2 regions of the Promicromonospora sp. NPDC019610 genome follow, and region 2 is predicted to be linked to the other one. Evidence: predicted binding sites of a transcription regulator. Region 2 holds the regulator's gene; the other holds the start of a gene.
The links. The regulator LexA, encoded in region 2, represses DNA repair genes until DNA is damaged. The targets are predictions, from matches to a motif close to TCGAACANNTGTTCGA.
Positions count from the first base shown of each region.

Region 1: a site for LexA is predicted at 1,935-1,950, ahead of ACH45N_RS15305 (DUF222 domain-containing protein). Genes of this name have one in related genera too.

Region 1 is NZ_JBIRXX010000002.1:809,085-812,471, forward strand. Features, by position in the region: gene ACH45N_RS15290 (erythromycin esterase family protein) at 1-71, shown strand, start outside; gene ACH45N_RS15295 (DNA-binding protein) at 402-1,352, shown strand; gene ACH45N_RS15300 (VOC family protein) at 1,461-1,886, shown strand; gene ACH45N_RS15305 (DUF222 domain-containing protein) at 2,002-3,387, shown strand, end outside.
Region 2 is NZ_JBIRXX010000001.1:2,342,117-2,345,503, forward strand. Features, by position in the region: gene ACH45N_RS10425 (ATP-dependent DNA helicase) at 1-71, shown strand, start outside; gene ACH45N_RS10430 (L-lactate dehydrogenase) at 81-1,070, shown strand; gene lexA (transcriptional repressor LexA) at 1,143-1,958, opposite strand; gene ACH45N_RS10440 (LysM peptidoglycan-binding domain-containing protein) at 2,150-2,641, shown strand; gene nrdR (transcriptional regulator NrdR) at 2,804-3,286, shown strand.

The DNA of each region.
Region 1 (3,387 bases), on a different contig from region 2:
CGCCGCTGGACCCGGCTCAGCTCGCCGACCTGGACGGGATCGTGTTTCTCCAGGACGTTCCTGAGGAGTGATCCTGCGTCGGCACGTCGGTCCCGTCGGGCCGTCGGGCCGTCAGGCTGGGGCGTCGCGGATCTGAGGCCGATCCCGCGCGGATTCGATGCTCACTATCTGCTCTCCGTGAGCCGAGTAGTGCCTCGATTGATCCCGTCGAGCCCTGCTATCTAGCCGATCGTGCCGGTACTGCGCACCCGCTTCAGGAAAGCGGGTGCGCAGTGTGTGGAGCGAAAGTAGGAGTAGGATTGCGCTACTACTCGTACTACTACGGGTGGAAACAACGACCGACAGAACCGGGGACTGCGGAAGCCGGGACGGTCGCAACGACGACGTGAGCGGGGAACGACGTGCGGGACAAGGAACGGGTCTTCCAGGCAGCAGACGCACTGGCGGCCGAGGGCGCGGCGCTGACCGTGACGAACGTGCGCGAGCGCGCCGGCTGCTCCAACGCCACGGCCACGAAGTACCTGCGGGAGTGGCGCGACGCGAAGGCCGCCGAGGACGACGCGCGCACCGCGCTCCCCGACCTGCCCGCCGCGGTGAGCGCGCTGGCGGACCGCGGTCTGGAGGCCCTGTGGGGTGCGGCCGTCGAGGCGGCACGGGCAGAGCACGAGGCGGCAACGGCGGCGTCGGACGAGGCGCTGAGCGCCGTCGTCGGTGAGGCGGACACCCTGGCCGCGCGCGTGGACGAGGCCGACGCCGAGCTCGCGCAGTTCCGCGCCCTGCTGGAGACCGCGCGCGAGCACGCGCGGTCGGTCCAGGACGAGCGCGACGCGGCCGAGGAGGCCCGGGGCGCCGCCGCGGCGTCGGCCGCTCGGCTGGAGGGCGAGCTCGACGCCGCGCGGCGGGCGCTGGAGGCCGTGCGCGACGAGCTCGCCGAGGCCCGGGCGGGCGCTGCGGTCGCCGAACGCGCGCGCTCCGAGGCGGAGGCGGCACGCGCCCAGGCGGACGGCGCCGCCGTGGGCCTGCGCGAGTCCCTGACGGACGTGCGGGGAGCGTTGGAGGCCGCACGGGGCGACGTCGCGCAGGCGAACCGGGACCGGGCCGCCGCCGATGTCGCGCGCGCCGGCGCCGAGGCCTCCGTGGCCCGGCTGGAGGGCGAGCTCTCCGCGGCTCGGGACGCGCTGGAGTCCGCGCGCAGGCAGGCGGCGGACGCCGAGCTGGCGCGCGTGGCGGCGATCGCCGGCCAGGCCCAGGCCGAGGGCACCGCTGCCGGGCTGCGGGAGGCGCTGAGCGCGGCCACCCAGCGGGTCGATCGGTCCGGGACCGAGTCCGCCTCCCCGGCGCGGGCGGGGTGAACCAGACGGGGTGAACGGAGGGCGAAACGGCGGTTGAAAAGCGCCCCTGAGCACCAAGAACACCCGCGATCTCCGGCGAGTGTCAGTGTCCGGTGCTGAGATGGCGGCATGAGCCTTCGAGGATTCTCGACCATCAACTACTGGGCCGACGACGTCGCCGCTGCCTCCGCCTGGTACACGGAGGTGCTCGGCGTCGAGCCCTACTTCCAGCGCTCCGGACCGGACGGCACGCCGGCCTACGCCGAGTTCCGGATCGGGGACAACGAGGCCGAGCTCGGCCTCGTCAGCCGGGCCTACGCGCCCCCGGGGCTGCCCGACCAGCCCGGGGGCGCGCTCATGTACTGGCACGTCGACGACCTGCAGGGCACGGTGGCCCGCCTGCTGGAGCTGGGCGCCACCGAGTACCAGCCCGTCACCGAGCGGGGCCACGACTTCGTCACCGCCGCGGTCGTGGACCCGTTCGGCAACGTGCTCGGCGTGATGCACAACCCGCACTACATCGAGCAGTTCGGCGCGACCGCCCCGACGAAGTAGCGCGCCCGCCCCAAGAGTTGTCCACAGATTCCATCGCGGTCCGGCAGATCGAATGTCTGTTCGATAGAATCGGAAGGTCAGCACGGGAGCGGATCAGAGCGGGGGGTGGGGAGCGATGGACTACACACCACTGCCTCCGCCCACACCCGGACCGGTGTGCGGTCCTCGCGCCCTCGAGACCGTGCTGAACGAGCTGGACGTGCTCGCCGACGAGCTCGTCACCTCGGCAGGTCCGGACGCGGTCGCCGGCGGCGGAGAGTCCGCCGGCGCCGGTGGCGTCGCAGTCCCTCGGCTCGTGGACGCCGCGCCGAGGCTGCGTGCGCTCACCGCCCGCCTGGACACGGTGCGGCTGACCTGGCTACCGGTGATCGAGGCCCGGCATCCCTGGCAGGCCACGGGTGCGCGGACGTTCTCGGCCTGGCTGGCCAGGACGGAGAACGTCAGCACCACCACCGCCAACCGGGAGGCCCGCACCGGCCGGGTGCTCCGCGATCACCTGCCCACGACCCGTGCGGCGGCGCTCGCGGGCGGCATCGGCGTCGACCATGTCCGTGCCCTGGTGGATGTCGCCCCCACCAGCGAGGCACGCAGGGCGGCGCTGGCGGCGCCGATCGAGCCGGAGCAACTGCCGCCGTCGCCCGCCGGGACACCGGAGGCGCCGGACGACGGCGGGGGTCGTGCGGCCGGCACCGCGGACGGCACGGGCGCCGGGCTGGATGACGACCCCGTCGGCGGCAAGGCTCCTGTCGATCCGGCCGCCATCGACGTAGACCTGGCGACGAATGGTGACACTCGAACCGCTCCCCCGGTGATCACCGGCGAGGGGTACCTGACCGGACTGGCCGGTGCCTGCGACCCGGCACGCTTTCGTCGGGTGCTGAAGCGGTTCGGGCAGGTCGCGGACCCCGACGCGGACGATCGCGGATACCGGCAGGCGACCGAACGTGAGCACCTGGAGGTCTCACCGACGTTCGGGGGATGGCACGTCAACGGCTTCCTCACCGACGAGCACGGGCACCTGCTGTCGACGGCGCTCGGCTCGATGATGGGTGCCCCGGCCGCCGGCGACGACCGCACCCCCACCCAGCGCCGGGCGCAGGCACTCGCCGACCTGGCGCGGGACGTCCTGGACAACGGCCGCGTCGGCTCGGGTGCCGCGGTGCGCCCGCACGTCCACGTGACCGTGTCGCTGACGGAGCTGCTCCGGAGCGGCCGGTCGAACAGCCACGGCGGACGGGGCGATGCCGGATCGTCGGATGCCGGATCGTCGGACGCCGGATCGAGCGGTGCTGACCTGGGTGATGCCGACACGACGGATGCTGGCCCGACCGGTACCGGAACGAGCCTGATTTCTGACGCGACGGGGTCGCGGCACGGGCTCGGTGGACCTGCTCTCGATCTCGCCGGCGGTAACGCCGGTAACGTCGGTGCCCTCCGTCCCGGCGACCTGACGGCGCTGACCGCTCAGCCCGCGACGTTCACGGGGGCGTCCACGACCGGG
Region 2 (3,387 bases):
CGATGCCCGGGTTCTGGCCCACCACCGACCCGAAGCTGGTCCGCGCCGCGCTCGCCAGGCTCGACACATAGCCTGAGGGCATGGCAGCCCCTTCGGACGTCACCGCAGCCCAGCCCGCCGGGTCCCGCACCACCAAGATCGCCGTGGTGGGTGCGGGGGCCGTGGGATCGACGCTCGCCTTCGCGGCGCTCACTCGCGGCTCGGCCCGCACCATCGCCCTGCTCGACATCGACCGGCAGAAGGTCGACGCCGAGGTGCTCGACCTGCAGCACGGGCTGATGTTCACGTCGCAGGCGCACGTGATCGGCTCGGACGACCCGGCGGTGTGCGAGGGGGCCGACGTCGTAGTGGTCACGGCGGGCGCCAAGCAGAAACCGGGACAGAGCCGCGTCGACCTCGCGGAGGCGACGATCGGGCTGATGCGCACCATCCTGCCGGGCCTGGTCGAGGTGGCGCCCGACGCGACCTACCTCATGGTGACCAACCCCGTGGACGTGGTGACCTACGCGGCGCTCAAGATCTCGGGGCTGCCGCGCGAGCGGCTCTTCGGCAGCGGCACCGTGCTCGACTCGTCGCGGCTCCGCGTCGTGCTCGCGGAACGGTGCGGGGTCGCCGTCGGGAACGTGCACGCCTACATCGCCGGCGAGCACGGCGACTCGGAGATCGCGCTGTGGAGCTCCGCGTCGATCGGCGGCGTGCCGCTGCTCGACTGGGTGCCGGTCGGCGGCGCCGCGCCCCTGGACGCCGCGGTGCGCGCGGAGGTGCACCGCGAGGTGGTCGACTCGGCCTACCGGATCATCGCGGGCAAGGGCGCCACGAACTACGCCGTGGGCCTGGCCGCGACCCGCATCATCGAGGCGGTGCTCAAGGACGAGCGCCGGATCATGCCGGTGTCCTCGCTGCTGGACGACTACCACGGCATCAGCGACGTGTGCCTGTCGGTGCCGTCCCTCGTGGACCGGCGGGGTGTCACGAGCACCGTGCAGGTGCCGATGTCGGACGACGAGCTGGCCGGGCTGCGCGCGTCGGCCGACAGCGTGCGCGCGGTGCAGCGGCGTTTCGGGTTCTAGCAGCAACGGCACAGGCCCGACCACCGTGAGCCGGTGGTCGGGCCTGTGCTCGTCTCGAAGCCTGTCGAGACCTCAGAGGCTGCGCAGCACCGCGACGACACGACCCAGGATCTGCGCCTCGTCACCCGGGATGGGCTCGTAGGCCGGGTTCTGCGGCAGCAGCAGCACGTGCCCGTCGGTCTGCTTGAAGGTCTTGACCGTGGCCTCGCCGTCGATCATGGCGGCGACGATCTCGCCCTGCTCGGCCACGTTCTGGCGGCGCACCACGACCCAGTCCCCGTCGCAGATCGCGGCGTCGACCATCGAGTCGCCCGCGACCTTGAGGAGGAACAGCTCGCCGTCACCGACGAGCTGGCGGGGGAGCGGGAAGACGTCCTCGACGACCTGCTCGGCGAGGATCGGGCCACCGGCCGCGATGCGACCGACGAGCGGCACGTACGACGGCGGCGGGGTGCTCGCGTCGTCCGGCACCGAACCGCCCCAGTGGACCTGGCCGCTGCGCCGCGGCTCGGGCCAGTGGATCTCGCCGCGCGTCGGCTTCTCGACCTGCTCGGCCAGGGGCTCGACGAGCTCCATGGCGCGCGGCCGGTTGGGGTCGCGGCGCAGGAAGCCCTTCTTCTCCAGCATCTGGAGCTGGTGCTTGACGCTCGACGGGCTGGCCAGCCCGACGGCCTCGCCGATCTCACGCATCGACGGCGGGTATCCGCGCGTCTCGAACGACTGCCGAATCGTGTCCAGCACAAGGCGCTGCCGCTCGGTGAGGCGGTCTGCCGGCGAGATCGCGTGCACGTCGGCGACCGCCCCGTCGCCCGGCGCGTCCAACGTGGCGACACCCGAGAGTGCCGTGTCGACGGCTCTCGTGTCGCTGGTCCCGTCCCGTCCCGTCATGCCCGTGCCCCTCCCGTTCCGACAAATGTTCTCCTGTGCGCTGCCCACTCTAGATCACAAATGTGCTCGGCTCAAACGAATGTTCGAGCGCGTCTCGACTTCTACGGTGTCCCGTGCTACACAATGGTACGAGCGTTCGACGAACGTGTGTATGACGGACAAGAGTTCGAGTCACCTTACGAGGAGGGGCCATGGGGGACGTGATCCCGCTGCGGCAGTACACCCCGGCGTACGGGCCGGCGTATGCGACGGTGTCCGGATCGGGCGCGGCCCGGGCCTATCGGCCGGGACCGGCGTACACCCCGGGCCGGGTGCCCGCGCCGCCCCGGCCCCGTCCCGCTCACTCGTACACGCCCCGCGGCCCGCGCACGGTCGCCGACCGGCTCGGTCTCGCCGGGCTGCGGCTCACCCGGCGCGGCCGCTTCGTGCTGGTGCTGCTGGCGATGCTCGTGGTCGCCCCGATGGCCACGTGGGGAGCGACCGCCGTGGCGAGCTCGCCGGGCGAACCCACGGAGGTCCGGGTGCACGCCGTGCAGCCGGGGGAGACGCTCTGGGGCTTCGCCGAGCAGATCGCGAAGCCCGGGGAGGACGTGCGGCAGGCGGTCGCGCGCCTGCAGGACCTCAACGAGATGACGTCGGGCACCGTGCGGGTCGGCGAGCTCCTCCTGCTCCCGAAGGACTGACCGGAAGGCCCTCGAAAAGTGGCCGGACGCCCCGACGAAGTGGACGGAGGCCACGATTCGCCGTCAAATGTTGCGGCGATGTTGCATGGGGGTGGTTTGCCCGCTTACGGTCGGGGCGCGACCGGATGTCTCCGGTCCGTGGCCGACCACGCAGGAGTCAGCATGCACTGCCCGTTCTGTCGCCACGCCGACTCGCGCGTGGTGGACTCGCGGACCGCCGACGACGGCCTGTCGATCCGGCGCAGGCGGCAGTGCCCGAACTGCAACCGGCGGTTCACGACCGTCGAGACGGCGAGCCTGTCGGTGGTCAAGCGTTCCGGCGCGACCGAGCCGTTCAGCCGCGACAAGGTCGCCGCCGGGGTGCGCAAGGCCTGCCAGGGCCGCCCCGTCAGCGACGACGACCTGGCGATCCTGGCGCAGCGGGTCGAGGAGACCCTCCGGAGCAACGGCAGCGCGGAGATCGACGCGTACGAGGTGGGCCTCGCGATCCTCGGCCCCCTGCGCGAGCTCGACGAGGTGGCCTACCTCCGGTTCGCGAGCGTCTACCAGTCGTTCGACTCGCTCGAGGACTTCGAGAGCGCCATCACGTCCCTGCGGGCGGAGCGCGCCGAGCGTGCCGCGGAGCGGGCTGCCGCGCAGGCGTAGCGGGCCGAGCGGGGCGCGCGTCGAGCCGGGGCTGAAAAGCGATTGGCACCGTGGCGCGCGGTGGTGCAGGCTGGGCCCGACGACGGACCCGATCGAGGGAC